Thiosulfativibrio zosterae: one gene and its partner. The protein of the gene in region 1 interacts with the protein of each later gene in a pairwise test. Links are inferred from orthologs where the notes say so. Each region holds a gene or a part of one and is shown on either strand. Other genes may lie near its edges. The genes, in order: dprA and recA.

Evidence for each region.
Region 2: the proteins of dprA (region 1) and recA interact in binary tests that used the Bacillus subtilis proteins (3 or more experiments, as listed by UniProt). The link is inferred for Thiosulfativibrio zosterae from one-to-one orthologs.

The regions. Positions count from the first base shown.
Region 1 is NZ_AP021888.1:2,210,666-2,215,959, reverse strand. What follows is about bases 1-2,974. They hold dprA (DNA-processing protein DprA), read left to right. Parts: upstream 1-913; coding sequence 914-2,035; downstream 2,036-2,974. Other genes in these bases: THMIRH_RS10240 (response regulator), read right to left, coding at 2,044-2,964; def (peptide deformylase), read right to left, coding at 333-845; fmt (methionyl-tRNA formyltransferase), read right to left, coding at 1-336. Also shown: topA (type I DNA topoisomerase), read left to right, coding at 3,212-5,294. UniProt on the Bacillus subtilis protein: Protein that helps load RecA onto ssDNA during transformation. Binds cooperatively to circular ssDNA, is able to bridge different segments of DNA. Favors the loading of RecA onto SsbA- or SsbB-coated ssDNA and formation of RecA-DNA filaments.
Region 2 is NZ_AP021888.1:1,193,387-1,202,670, forward strand. Bases 536-3,317 are described here. They hold recA (recombinase RecA), read left to right. Parts: upstream 536-1,298; coding sequence 1,299-2,336; downstream 2,337-3,317. Other genes in these bases: THMIRH_RS05395 (CinA family protein), read left to right, coding at 636-1,127; THMIRH_RS05405 (regulatory protein RecX), read left to right, coding at 2,333-2,797; alaS (alanine--tRNA ligase), read left to right, coding at 2,852-3,317. In the rest of the region: THMIRH_RS05385 (MGMT family protein), read right to left, coding at 1-278; more of alaS, read left to right, coding at 3,318-5,443; THMIRH_RS05415 (aspartate kinase), read left to right, coding at 5,457-6,683; carbon storage regulator CsrA, read left to right, coding at 6,827-7,024; THMIRH_RS05430 (bile acid:sodium symporter family protein), read left to right, coding at 7,331-8,239; THMIRH_RS05435 (SDR family NAD(P)-dependent oxidoreductase), read left to right, coding at 8,283-9,053; THMIRH_RS05440 (DsrE family protein), read left to right, coding at 9,114-9,284. UniProt on the Bacillus subtilis protein: Multifunctional protein involved in homologous recombination, DNA repair and competence.

The DNA of each region.
Region 1 (5,294 bases):
AATATTAAAGCAACCATATTTGGGCATGTCTAAAACCACTTTCGGCAAAATCAAACCATAAGCTACCACCACCATTAGGTCAGCATTGAGGGCTGCTAATTCTGCTTGGGCAGCCCCATCGCGCAGGGTTTCTGGTTGATAAACTGGCAGGTTGTGTTGCAGCGCCAAGGCTTTAACCGGGCTGGCGGTCAGTTTACGGCCACGACCAGCAGGTCTGTCGGGTTGGGTGTAAACCGCGATGACTTCATGTGGGCTGTCGAGTAGTGCTTGCAACGGCGCCACCGAAAACTCTGGTGTTCCGGCAAAAATAATTCTAAGGGGCGCGGGGCTGGTCATTCGTCTAGGTCGCCTTCTTCTTGCAGTTTTTTAAATTTTTGCAGCGCACGCATGCGCTTAAGTCCTGATAAATGGTCAACAAACAATTTACCATTCAAATGATCAATTTCATGCTGAATGCACACTGCCAGCAAATCATTGGCTTCCAGTTCAATCATTTTGCCATCACGGTTCATGCCGCGCACAATGATGTCGGAGGGGCGATTCACATTGGCGTAAATACCGGGCAAAGACAAACAGCCTTCTTCCCAGGTGATTTTGCCTGCCGAGCGAATGATTTCTGGGTTTAATAAGGCCAGAGGCTCGTTCTTTTTCTCAGACACATCCACCACAATCAAGCGTTCTTGCACAGCAATTTGCGGTGCAGCCAATCCAATGCCGGGGGCGTCGTACATGGTGTAAAACATATCGTCAATTAGGCGGTCAATGCGGTCGTTCATTTCGGCAATGGGTTTACAAACCTCTCTTAAGCCGCTGTCTGGGTAAAGAACAATGTCGAGTTTTTCCATATTTTTCTAAGGCTCAGCTATACTTTTCAAATGGTAAAAATTTTATAAGCTTAGGATTATAGCGAATTGTGTCACATCTGTCTGAAATAGAAACACTGCTGCCGTTCCATTTTGCGGGTTTAAAAGCGGCAAAGTTGCTAGAGATTGAAAGCTACTTTGGGTCGCTGGCAGAGGCAAGGTCTGCCCAAGAAGGCGATTGGCAAGGCACAGGATTGCTGACCAAAATCCAAGCGGCAAAGTTGTTTGATAGCGGTTTGCCAGCACTTATTGAAGCTGCGTTGGCTTGGCAAGAACAAGCCAGCGAACACACTTTATTGGGCATGCGAGATGAAGCTTATCCGCATTTGCTCAAAGACTTAATCGACGCGCCCATTTTGCTCTATGTGAAAGGGCAGTTGGGCTTATTAAAAGACCCGCAAATTGCGTTGGTGGGCAGTCGTCATGCGTCACGCTTGGGCGTGGAAACGGCTAAGGATTTTGCGCACTATTTGTCTTCTGTGGGCTTAACCATTACCTCTGGTTTGGCATCGGGAATCGATGCGGCGGCACATCAAGGTGGCTTATTGGGGCAGGGGTCAACGGTGGCGGTGGTGGGTACAGGGTTGGACAGGGTGTATCCTGCTTCCAATCGACAGTTAGCGCGCCAAATTGCCGAACAGGGCGTTTTGGTGTCGGAGTATCCGTTGGGGGCTGGCCCTTTGGCGCATCATTTTCCGCAGCGTAACCGTATTATTTCGGGCTTGAGTACTGGCGTTTTGGTGGTGGAAGCGGCTTTGCAAAGTGGCTCGCTCATTACCGCGCGTTTGGCGATGGAGCAGGGTCGAGAGGTATTTGCCGTGCCCGGTGCCATTAATAATCCGCACGCCAAAGGTTGTCATCAACTGATTAAACAAGGCGCTAAATTGGTCGAAAGTGGTCAAGATGTTTTGGAGGAGTTGGCGGCTTTGGTGCAATTGTCGATCACCGAAAATGAGCCAAGTGCAGCGGCCAAGTTTTCTGAGAAAACCAGGGTGAATCCTAAATCGAATTTAGCCGTACTCAACTGGATTGAATACGACCCAATAGGGTTGGATGAATTGGTGGTCTTAAGTAAAATGCCGGTTTCAGAGATACAAAGCCAACTGATGCAGTTAGAGGTGTTAGGCGAGGTTGAGGCCTTGTCTGCTGGGCGCTGGCGCCGCTTGAGTTAGTTGGGCGTTTAATCCACCTTTTCAGCGGAATTAACGGGCGGATGCACCCAGCAGCTGACGGTGCGCCCGCCATTACTGTAAATCAACTCATCAAAACTTAAGCTTTTCGCCATCATGATGCCGCGTCCGTGGTTGTCCATAATACGGTCTATCGAGAATTCTAGGTATTTTTCAAAATCAAACCCATTACCCATGTCGGTGACGGTGACCTGCAATTTGTGGTTTTCCATGCTGACATTCACTGTGACAAACTTGTCGCGGTATTCTGGCAAAGACAAACGGCGTTGAATATCGGCATTGAGTTGATTTTGGTTAATCAGCGCGGTTTTTTCATCGTAGGTAATACCCAAGTTTCCATGCTCAACGGCATTGGCAAAAATTTCAAATAAACCGATAGAAATATTTTTGGGGTCGTGGGTCATTAAGGCTAACAGGCTCGATAAGCTTTTGGCCTCGTCCAAGGTTTTGTAATGAAAGGTAGCCGCCTGCATCAGCGGCATAATGCGCATTAAGTGCTGAACGGTGTTGTGCGTTTCTAGGTGGTTTTCATAATCTTTCAGCGCGGCATTGACAACCGATTTTAGGGTTTCGCGCGTGATGGGTTTGATGAGGTAATAGAAAGCCCCCAGCTCTAAGGTTTTTTTGATGTTTTCAGGGTTGCGGTCTGAGGTTTGCAGAATAAAGGGCAATACTTTACGGTTTTCATCCTCTTTAATGCGCTTGAGCAAGCCAATCCCATCTAAGTTGGGCATAGAAACATCCGACACGATGCAGCTGAAAAATCCAGGCGATTTTTGCATGATTAAATCATAAGCGGCTTGACCATCGGGCGCTGTAAATAAATGAAAGTTTTCTGTGTCTAAGAAAGTGCTCATTAATTCAAGGCTGATTAGGTCATCATCGATCAATAAGAGGTTGTAATGTTTCAAGGGCTTCCCGTCTTTAAGCAAACCTTTTAAAAGGTCTATTTGAGTGAATGTAAAAGAAATGATTGCAATTTGGCGTTTTTTTTTGCAATCTTTCATATAGTAAAAATGATTAGAAGACTGTAAAGTCTTTCATAAATAGAATAATAAACCCTAATTGCACATAAATAAAAGTGTTTTTTCACTTGCAGATTTTGTATTCAAGCGCATTAAAATGTGTTGAATCAAAAAATTATGAGATCCTTTGGTCATGACAAATTTAGTAATTGTAGAATCGCCGGCGAAAGCCAAAACCATCGAGAAATATTTGGGTGCCGATTTTACCGTGCGTTCCAGTTATGGACATATTCGAGATATTCAAAAGAAAGGAATGGGGATTGATTTAGCCAATGGCTTTGAACCCACCTACGAGATTTCGCCCGATAAAAAGAAAACCGTCACCGAATTACGCAAACTCAGCAAGGCAGCTGACACGGTTTGGCTGGCAACGGACGAGGACCGCGAAGGGGAAGCCATTGCTTGGCACCTAGCGGAAGCCTTAAACTTAGATGTAAAAACCACCAAGCGAATTGTGTTTCATGAAATTACCAAGCCTGCGATTCAAGCGGCGATTGCTTCGCCCAGAACCGTGGACATGGATTTGGTGGAAGCCCAGCAAGCGCGTCGTTTATTAGACCGTATTGTGGGGTTTGAGTTATCACCCGTGTTATGGAAAAAAATTCGTACTGGTTTATCTGCGGGCCGAGTTCAATCGGTGGCGGTGCGTTTAATTGTCGAGCGTGAGCTTGAAATTGAAGCCTTCCAGTCAGACTTTGTGTATCGATTACAAGGTGTTTTGGATTTACTGGATGCCCAAGGCAAACCCTGTGGTCAATTACAGGTGAAACGCACCGCCGCATTCGACTCAGAAGCTGAGGCCATGGCGTTTTTACAGGCAACTTCTAGCGCCCGTTTAACGGTGCAAAGTTTAGAAGAAAAGCCCGCCAAAAAATCGCCTAAAGCCCCCTTTACCACCTCAACCTTGCAGCAAGAAGCCTCTTCAAAATTAGGCTTCTCTGTTAAGCAAACCATGGTGATTGCGCAGCGTTTGTATGAGTCTGGAAAAATCACCTACATGAGAACCGACTCGGTGAACTTGTCTGAAGTTGCGTTGGCGCAAGCCAAGCAGGTGATTACGCAAGATTATGGCCCTCAATACAGCCTAACGCGTCGTTACAAAACCAAACAAGCCGATGCGCAAGAAGCGCATGAAGCGATTCGTCCAACCGATTTTGGCGTGTCTGAAGTCATGGGCGAACGCAACGAACAACGCCTGTATCAATTGATTTGGCGCCGTGCTATTGCCTCACAGATGGCAGAAGCACAGTTAAAGCGTACCACGGTGGATATTGCCATTGATACCTTACCAGGTGATAAGTTGACTGCCAAAGGCGAAGTGGTGGTGTTTGACGGTTTCTTGAAAGTTTATAATTTGGATACCGATGATGAAGAGGGTGGTTTGTTACCCCCCATGCATATTGGTCAGCCCTTAGCTTTGGGTGAGCTGGTATCGCGCCAAAGTTTTTCGCGTCCGCCTGCTAGATACAACGAAGCTGCATTGGTGCGCACCCTAGAAGAAATGGGGATAGGTCGTCCATCCACCTATGCGCCAACCATTGATACGGTTCAACAGCGTGGTTATGTGGTAAAAGAAGACCGCGAAGGTACGCCGCGTGAGTATCGACAACTCACATTAAATGCACAGGGTGTGCAAACTCAAACCCTTACCGAAATGGCTGGCACAGAAAAAAATAAACTCTTCCCAACCGATATTGCGGGCATAGTGACCAAATTTTTAGTGGCGCATTTTGGCGATATATTGGATTACTCTTTTACCGCCAAGGTGGAAAGCGAGTTTGATGAAATTGCTAAGGGCAAGGTCACTTGGCAAGGGATGTTAGATAATTTTTATCAAAAGTTTCACCCCAAAGTTTTAGCCGCAGAAGATGTCTCGCGAGAAGATGCCGGGCAAGCTCGCCCTTTAGGCAATGACCCCAAAACCGGCAAGCCCATGTTTGTCAAAATTGGCCGCTTCGGGCCTTATGTGCAGTTGGGTGATGGGGAGAATGACGAGAAACCGGTGTTTGCCAGTTTGATGCCCGGCCAAAAAATGGATACGCTCAAGCTAGAAGAAGCCTTAGAGCTGTTTAAATTGCCGCGTTTGGTGGGGCAAATGCCTGAAACCTTTGAAGCCACTGCGGTCGATGGCACGCTCTTTAAAGCAGAAAAAGGCCAAGACATCATCGCCAAGCAAGGGCCTTTTGGACCTTATTTGGAATATGGCCCAAAAGTGT
Region 2 (9,284 bases), 1.0 Mb from region 1 along the record:
CGACCGTTTTCAATTAAAACGCCTTCAGCTTCTAGCCGTTGGCGTTTTTTTTCGCAACCCAAAACATAGTTTCCCAGTTCGCCTCGGCTATTGACCACTCGGTGGCAAGGGGTGTCTATCAAATTAGGATTACGGTTCATGGCATTTCCCACGGCTTGATAGGCTTTAGAATTTAAGGCTTCAGCAATGGCTTTATAGGTTGTCACCTTACCGGCAGGTACTTGTTTTAAAATTTCATAACAGCGTTGATCAAAGTTTAATTTTGATAAGTGCTTCATACAAAAGCCTTTTTAATAAAGTGTTTTTGCTATTGTAAAAAATTTTTAAATATTTAACAAAAAAGTGTCATATAGCACTTGCAATATCTGTTGGTCTAACTATAATACGCCACATCAAAACATTGGTGGACTGGCTGAGTGGCTTAAGGCGGCGGTCTTGAAAACCGTTGTAGGTTTGTAGCCTACCTGGGGTTCGAATCCCTAGTCCACCACCATATTTTGAAAAAAGCTCACAATTGTTTGTGGGCTTTTTTTTTGTCTAAATTTTAGGCTTATTTTTCACAAGAATTGACTGCATTTGAATTCTTGAGTGATGTAAAATGATTAAATAATTTACATCCAGTAGGAGATAGCGCTATGACAATGGAAGCTTTGGTCGCCAAAGTAGGCGAGGCCTTAAAGAATCATAATGTAATGATTGTGACTGCAGAGTCTTGTACTGGGGGGATGATTGCTGAAGCTTTAACTTCCATTGCAGGCAGTACGGCTTGGTTTGACAGAGCTTACATTACCTATAGTTATGAGTCTAAGCGCGAAATGCTCGGGGTTAAAGAAACCACCATTCAAAAGAAAGGCGCTATCAGTCAAGAGTGCGTTGAAGAAATGGCGATTGGCGGATTGCAAAATTCTCATGCCAAAGTCTGTGTGGCTTGTAGCGGTATCGCTGGGCCTGGTGGTGGAACGCCTGATAAGCCGGTTGGAACAGTTTGGATTTCATGGGCCATGCAAGGGCATGAGGAAATTGTTTCTAAGCTGTATCATTTTGAAGGTGATCGTGAAGCCATTCGTCGTCAAACAACAGAGACCTCTTTGCACGGTGTTTTGGATATATTAGGTGGCTGTGTTTAACTCAAAAACCATCAAACTCTCTATGCAAAATTAATTAAATTATGGGATAATTTCCTGTTCTGATTTTTAAGCCTTTGTGGCTCGGCTAAATGTCTGAGACACAGGGGCTTTTTAATGTCATCAAACTAAAAGTTCATGCAGTTAATGAAGAAATTTTAAGGAAACAGATCAATGGATGAGAATAAACAAAAAGCACTCGCAGCGGCCCTAGGTCAAATTGAAAAGCAGTTTGGTAAAGGGTCTATCATGCGTATGGGTGACAGTGCCGCCGCTCGTGATATTGATGCTGTTTCAACTGGCTCTTTAGGTTTGGACATAGCGTTGGGAATAGGCGGTTTGCCAAAAGGGCGAATTATAGAAATTTACGGCCCAGAGTCTTCTGGTAAAACCACCTTAACCTTGCATGTGATTGCCGAAATGCAAAAGCTCGGCGGCACGGCCGCTTTTATTGATGCTGAACATGCGCTTGACCCTATTTATGCTGAAAAATTAGGCGTGGATATTGATAACCTTTTGGTTTCGCAACCAGATACGGGTGAGCAGGCGTTAGAGATTACCGATTCATTGGTGCGCTCAGGTGCGGTTGATATTGTTGTTATTGACTCGGTGGCGGCTTTAACGCCAAAAGCAGAAATCGAAGGCGATATGGGTGACTCTCACATGGGGCTGCAAGCGCGTTTGATGTCACAGGCTTTGCGTAAACTGACTGCAAATATTAAGCGTACCAATACCTTGGTTATTTTTATTAACCAAATTCGTATGAAAATTGGCGTTATGTTTGGTAACCCAGAAACCACTACCGGTGGTAATGCGTTGAAGTTTTACGCATCCGTGCGTTTAGATATTCGTCGTATTGGCGCAGTGAAAAAAGGCGAAGAAATTTTAGGAAACGAAACACGCGTTAAGGTTGTTAAAAACAAGGTAGCGCCACCGTTTAAACAGGTTGAGTTTGATATTTTGTATGGTGAAGGGATTTCTCGTGAAGGAGAAATTATTGACCTAGGTGTTCAAGAAAAATTGATCGACAAAGCCGGTTCTTGGTATAGCTACAACGGTGAAAAAATTGGTCAAGGTAAAGATAATGTTCGTCAATTTTTGAAAGATAATCCAGAAATCAGCAAAACATTACAGGCCAAAATTAAAGAAGCCTTATTGCCTAAAGCAAAAGCTAAAGTCGCCATTGAAGTGGATGAAATAGATTTAGAATGATTGATTTAAATGATTTAACCAAACAGGTTGAATCAAGAGCTTTGGCGCTTTTAGCTATGCGTGAACATGGCGATTTGGAATTGGTTGCCAAGCTCAATCAGAAGTTTCCAGAGCTCGAAAATCAACCAGGCCTGGTTAAAATTGTGCTCGAAAATTGCCAAAAACAAGGTTGGCAAAATGATGAGCGGTTTATTGAAGCCTATGTGCGCCAAGCCTTAGATAAGGGGCATGGCCCTTATAAAATTCGCCAAGCATTACAAGGCAAAACCAGCCACTCAGAAAGTTTAGAAGCGGCATTGGATTTGGGTGATGAAGATTGGGTTGAGCTGGCGCAAGCGGCATTAGAAAAAAAATATGGTGACTTGGAAAAACCCAAAGCACGCAATGAGCAAGCAAAGCGTATGCGATTTTTGCAAAGCCGTGGGTTTACTCAGTCGCAAATTTATAAAGCCTTTCGTTAAGTCGTTGATTAACTTAAGCAAACAGAATTCATTTTAACTTTAGGGAAGTTCTCTATGACCAGTGCAGAAATCAGAAAAGCGTTCTTAGACTTTTTTGTTAAAAAAGGCCACACGGCTGTTCACTCTAGCCCCGTTGTGCCAAGCAATGACCCAACTTTGTTGTTTACCAATGCAGGGATGGTGCAGTTTAAAGAGACTTTCCTAGGGCAAGAAACCCGTGACTATACGCGTGCGACCACGGTACAGCGTTGTATTCGTGCCGGTGGAAAACACAACGACCTTGAGAATGTTGGCTATACCGCGCGTCACCACACTTTTTTTGAGATGTTGGGTAACTTCAGCTTTGGTGACTACTTTAAAGAAGACGCCATACGCTTTGCTTGGGAATTTTTAACGGTTGAACTGAAATTGCCAGCGGAAAAATTATGGGTCACGGTTTTTGAAGAAGACCAAGAAGCTGAGGACCTTTGGTTAAAAACCATGGGGATTTCGGCAGAGCGTTTTTCAAGATGTGGTGCTAAAGACAATTTTTGGTCAATGGGTGACACTGGGCCTTGCGGTCCTTGTACTGAAATTTTTTACGACCATGGCGCAGAAGTTGCCGGTGGCCCGCCAGGTTCTCCAGAAGAAGATGGTGATCGCTATATCGAAATCTGGAACCTGGTATTCATGCAATTCGACCGCTCGGCTGACGGTACTCTAACACCTTTACCTAAGCCTTCTGTAGATACAGGAATGGGGTTAGAGCGTTTAGCAGCTGTGATGCAGCATCAACACAACAACTATGACATTGATTTATTCCAAGCAATCGTTAAGAAAGCGTCAGAATTAACGGGTGAAAAAGATTTAAGCAACAGTTCTTTGCGCGTTATCGCCGACCATATTCGCTCTTGTGCCTTTACCATCACTGATGGCGTTATGCCGTCTAACGAAGGGCGCGGTTATGTATTACGCCGTATTATTCGTCGCGCGATTCGCCATGGTTACAAGTTGGGGCAAAGTGGTCTTTTCTTTCACCAGTTGGTCGGTGTTTTGGTCGAGCAAATGGGCGAAGCTTATCCTGAATTGGCAAAAGAGCAAGCCAATGTGGAACGCGTTTTAAAGTTAGAGGAAGAGCGTTTTGCTGAAACCCTTGAAAACGGGATGAAACTCTTAGAAGAATATATTGCCACAATGAAAACAAATGTCATTGCCGGCGAAATTGCTTTCAAATTATATGACACCTATGGTTTCCCATTAGACTTAACGGCCGATGTGGCTCGTGAAAAAAATCTCATTGTTGACGAAAAGGGCTTCGAAAAGGCCATGGAAGCCCAAAGAGAACGCGCGCGTTCAGCGAGTAATTTTGGTGCGGCCAGCAAAGGTAAAGTTAATTACAACGGCACAACCCAATTTATTGGTTACACGCAAGATAATGCCGACGCAAAAATCATGGCTATTTTTGTCAATGAACAGTCTGTTGACTCAGCCAGCGAAGGTCAAGATGCCATCGTATTGCTGGGCCGTACGCCGTTTTATGCTGAGTCAGGTGGTCAAGTCGGTGATACGGGCAGTTTGACCGAAGGTATGAACAGCTTTCATGTGTCTAACTGCCAAAAACAAGGTGCTAACCATTTGCACATTGGACAAGTCACTGCGGGCAACATCAAGGTTGGGCAAATTATTCATGCACAAATTGATGTTAAAGCCCGTCGTGCTTCTGAGCGAAATCACTCAGCGACGCATTTATTACACGCAGCGTTAAGAAGTGTTTTGGGTACCCATGTGCAACAAAAAGGCTCGTTGGTTCAGCCAGAAAGATTGCGTTTTGACTTTTCACATTTTGAACCGATTTCTGCCGAGCAATTGCTGGAAATTGAGAAACTCGTTAACCATAACATCATGCTCAACAACGATGTCGGCATGAACGAAATGGATATAGAGTCAGCTAAAGCCAAAGGCGCCATGGCGTTATTCGGTGAAAAATACGGTGATGTCGTGCGAGTGGTGGATATGGGTGACTTCTCTGTAGAATTATGTGGTGGAACCCATGTTAATTCAGCTGGCGATATTGGACCCTTCCGTATTCTTTCTGAAACGGGTATTGCCTCTGGTGTACGCCGTATTGAGGCTGTGACGGGTGAAGGCGCTTGGCAAGCCATTTACGAAAATGATGAAACCTTGTTAAGTGTTGCGGCTGCGGTTAAGTCTGACAAAGCATTGGTTGAAACCAAAGTGACTCAGTTAGTTGCTGACTATAAAGAGCTTGAAAAGCAGCTTAAAGCACTGCAATCTAAAATGGCAGCATCGCAAGGAGATGACTTGGTGAATCAAGCCATTAAAATTGGCGATGTCAGTATTTTAGCCGCAGAGATTCAAGGTGCGGATGCCAACACCCTGCGCGAAACACTCGATAAATTAAAAGATAAATTAGCTCCTGCTGCCATTGTGTTAGCGTCTGTAGAGGGCGATAAAGTAACCTTGGTTGCTGGTGTATCCAAAGAAATTACCCAAACCTTTAAAGCCGGCGAATTGGTCAACCATGTGGCCATGCAAGTGGGCGGTAAAGGTGGCGGAAGACCCGATATGGCGCAAGCGGGTGGGAAAGACCCTAGTAAATTGCAAGAAGCTCTTGCTTCTGTCCAAGCCTGGGCAGAGAGCAAATAGGAGACCTAAATAAATGGCATTAATTGTTCAAAAATACGGCGGAACCTCTGTCGGTAATATTGAAAGAATCCAAAATGTTGCAAACAAAGTTGCAAAATATGTGGATGAAGGACATCAAGTCGTGGTCGCAGTTTCTGCCATGAGTGGTGAAACCAATCGCTTGATGGCAATGGCACACGAAGTGCAGGCCAGACCATCGCGTCGTGAGTTAGATGTACTGCTCACCACGGGTGAGCAGGTTACCATTGCATTGTTGAGTATGGCGTTACAACAAAAAGGCTATGACGCAGTTTCTTACACGGGATGGCAAGTGCCTATCATGACGAATGCGGTGCATTTTAAAGCCCGTATTGAAGATATCGATGCTGAAAAATTGCACAGTCAGTTAAACAAAGGTAAGGTTGTTGTGGTTGCTGGTTTCCAGGGTGTGACTATGGAAGGTGACATTACAACACTTGGCCGTGGTGGTTCTGATACCACCGCTGTGGCTTTGGCTGCTGCTTTAAAAGCCGATGAATGCCAAATTTATACCGATGTGGATGGTGTTTATACCACCGATCCACGCGTAGTGCCAGAAGCTAAGCGTCTTGATTACATTACCTATGACGAAATGTTAGAGATGGCTAGCTTAGGTGCTAAGGTGTTGCAAATTCGTTCGGTTGAATTTGCCAGTAAATACAATGTACCACTTCGTGTTTTATCATCGCTTCAAGATGGCGGTGGAACACTGATTGTTTCTGAAGAAGCTATGAAGGAATTAGTTATGGAAAAACCCTTAATTTCAGGGATTGCTTTTAGTCGTGATGAGGCTAAAGTGATGATGTTAGGTGTACCTGATAAACCAGGTGTAGCTTATCAAATTTTAGGCCCAATTTCGGATGCTAACATCGAAATTGATATGATTATCCAAAACCAGGGTGTTGATGGAACGACAGATTTCACTTTCACGATTCCTCGCGGTGATTTTGACATGGCTTTAGACATCATGAAAGCCACTGCAGCCACATTAGGAGCTCGCGAAGTGATTTCAGATAAGAGTATTGTTAAAGTCTCTATGGTTGGGATTGGAATGAAATCACATTCAGGGATTGCTAGCCGTATGTTTAAAACCCTAGCAGATAACAATATCAATATTCAGATGATTGGTACGACAGAAATCAAAATTTCTGTGGTCATTGATGAAGTTCATTTAGATACAGCGGTTAAAGCCTTGCATGCCGCATTTGAACTGGATAAATAATATTAATCCCGTTTGAAGTGGATGAAAAACGCCCAGCTTTCCGCTGGGTTTTTTATGGGCTAAAAAAATTATCATCAAGTATAAATAAATTCTATGCCTCTATAAGTTAGACTATGTAAAGTCTTGATTTTGAGGATAGCATTATGTTAGTTTTAACAAGAAAAGTCGGTGAATCTTTAATCATTGGTGACAATGTGGTCATTACGGTTGTTTCCCAAAAAGGCGGGCAGGTGAGATTGGGCATAGAAGCACCTGCATCTGTGTCGATTCAGCGTGAAGAGATTGTTAATACGCCAAAATCGACAGAGGCTATGCCCAATTTACAGTCGGTTACCGCCTAAAAAAGTGCGTTTTTAGAAAACTTGCTTAAATTTTTTTGAATTTTTAAATTTAGCAGGAAATCTAAGGCCAAAAGTTATTTACAATTGTCATGATTGTTTGTATCATACGCGCCTACTGGAGATGTGGCCGAGAGGCTGAAGGCACACCCCTGCTAAGGGTGCATAGGGTTTGTAGCTCTATCGAGGGTTCGAATCCCTCCATCTCCACCATTATTCAAAAAAGCTAGACAGAAATGTCTGGCTTTTTTTTTGCCATTGAATAACTCACTTAAGTGTTCAGTCGCTTACACGAGAGGTTTTTTTACGATGAGCTTATGGTTATTTCCTGTTTTGGCAATCGCAGCATCCTGCTTGGCGTTTCTTTTTCCTGAGCTGTTGGTAGGTCAAAAAAGTCTGATTTTTCCGCTGTTAATTTTGATTATGCTTGGCATGGGTATGACTTTAAAGGTAACAGACTTCATCAGTATTTGGCGTTTAAAAAAACTGATTATGCTGGGCGTGGGAGTGCAGTTTTTAGTAATGCCACTGGCAGCTTGGGGATTGGCCAAAGTTTTTCAGTTGCCATTAGAGTTGTTAATTGGACTGGTTTTGGTGGGCAGCACTGCGGGTGGAACAGCATCGAATGTGATGGCTTATTTGGCTAAGGGAAATGTAGCACTTTCAGTGAGTATGACGCTGACATCAACCATTCTGGCGATTGGCGCTCTGCCTTTACTCACTTGGCTATTGTTAGGACAAGTGATTGCTGTGCCTACCCAGTCTTTGTTTGTGACCTTGTTAGAGTTAATTTTATTGCCCTTGATTTTGGGCATGGCGATTAATTATGTGCTGGGTGAAAAAATTAATATTATCCAGCGTTTCTTGCCCGGCATTTCAATGCTAAGTATTGTTTGGATTATTGCGATTATCGTTGCCTTGAATCATAGTAATCTTTATGCGTCGAGTTTAGTGTTGGTTTTTGCGGTCATGCTTCACAATCTAATAGGCATGTCTGCAGGTTATTGGGTAACCAGAGCCATGGGTTACGATTCGATTTTGGCGCGCACTTTAGCTATAGAAGTTGGGATGCAAAACTCAGGGTTAAGTGTTGCCTTAGCGTTGAAGTATTTCACGCCTATGAGTGCGTTGCCTGGTGCTCTTTTTAGTATTTGGCATAATGTTTCTGGAGCAATCTTTGCCAGTTATTGTCAAAAACGCAGTCAGTCAGTTGATTAGTGAATAGAATGTCTTTTCAATCTTTCAAAGTGGGTAAAAACGCATGATTAAAGGAACTGTTTTCATAACGGGTGCTACTTCTGGTTTTGGGCAGGCTTGCGCTCGTCAAATGGCCAAACAAGGATGTTCGTTGGTAATTTGTGGGCGACGAGAAGATCGCTTAATGACATTGGCCGACGAGCTTAGAGGCAGCGTTGCAGTTCATGCGGTGGTGTTAGATGTGCGCGATGCGCAAGCTGTTCAACAAGCCGTGGCAGATTTACCTTTGGAGTTTCAAGCAATTCAGGTATTGGTTAATAATGCCGGTTTAGCTTTGGCGCCAGAACCTGCGCCACAGGTTAGTTTGACAGATTGGCATACCATGATAGACACCAATGTCACAGGTTTAGTGAATGTCACCCATGCATTATTGCCCTGTTTGATTCAGTTTGGTTCAGGGGCTTCAATTATAAACATTGCGTCTTCAGCTTCGCAAACGCCTTATCCTGGTAGCCATGTTTATGGGGCAACTAAGGCTTTTGTGACGCAATTTTCATACAATTTGCGCTGCGATTTGCAAGGCACAGGGGTGCGTGTCACGGATTTATCTCCTGGAATGGCATTAACAGAATTTAGTTTAGTGAGAACCCATGGCAATGCGGATGCCGCAGATGCCGTTTATGCCAATACCGTGCCACTCTCAGCTGACGATGTGGCGGAACAAATTGTTTACATCGCTAATCTGCCTGCCCATATGAACATTAATCGATTAGAGATAGTGCCTGTTCGTCAAGCCTGGGGGCCTTATAACATTCATAGAGATGTGAGCGAATAATTTATAATTTAAAGTGTGTTATGATTTTAGACAATTTTAATGCAACGCAGGAGTTGGCCAATGTTGAAAATGAAAAGCACTTTTTTAAGAATGATAGGTTTATTGTTTTTACTGTTTAGTTTAGGATTTTCTGCTCAAGCAACGGCAGCAGACGCTGGCGCTAAGGTTGTTTATCATGTAGATTTCAATGACCCAACGCGTTATTCAGCAACCTTGACCTCGATTAATAAT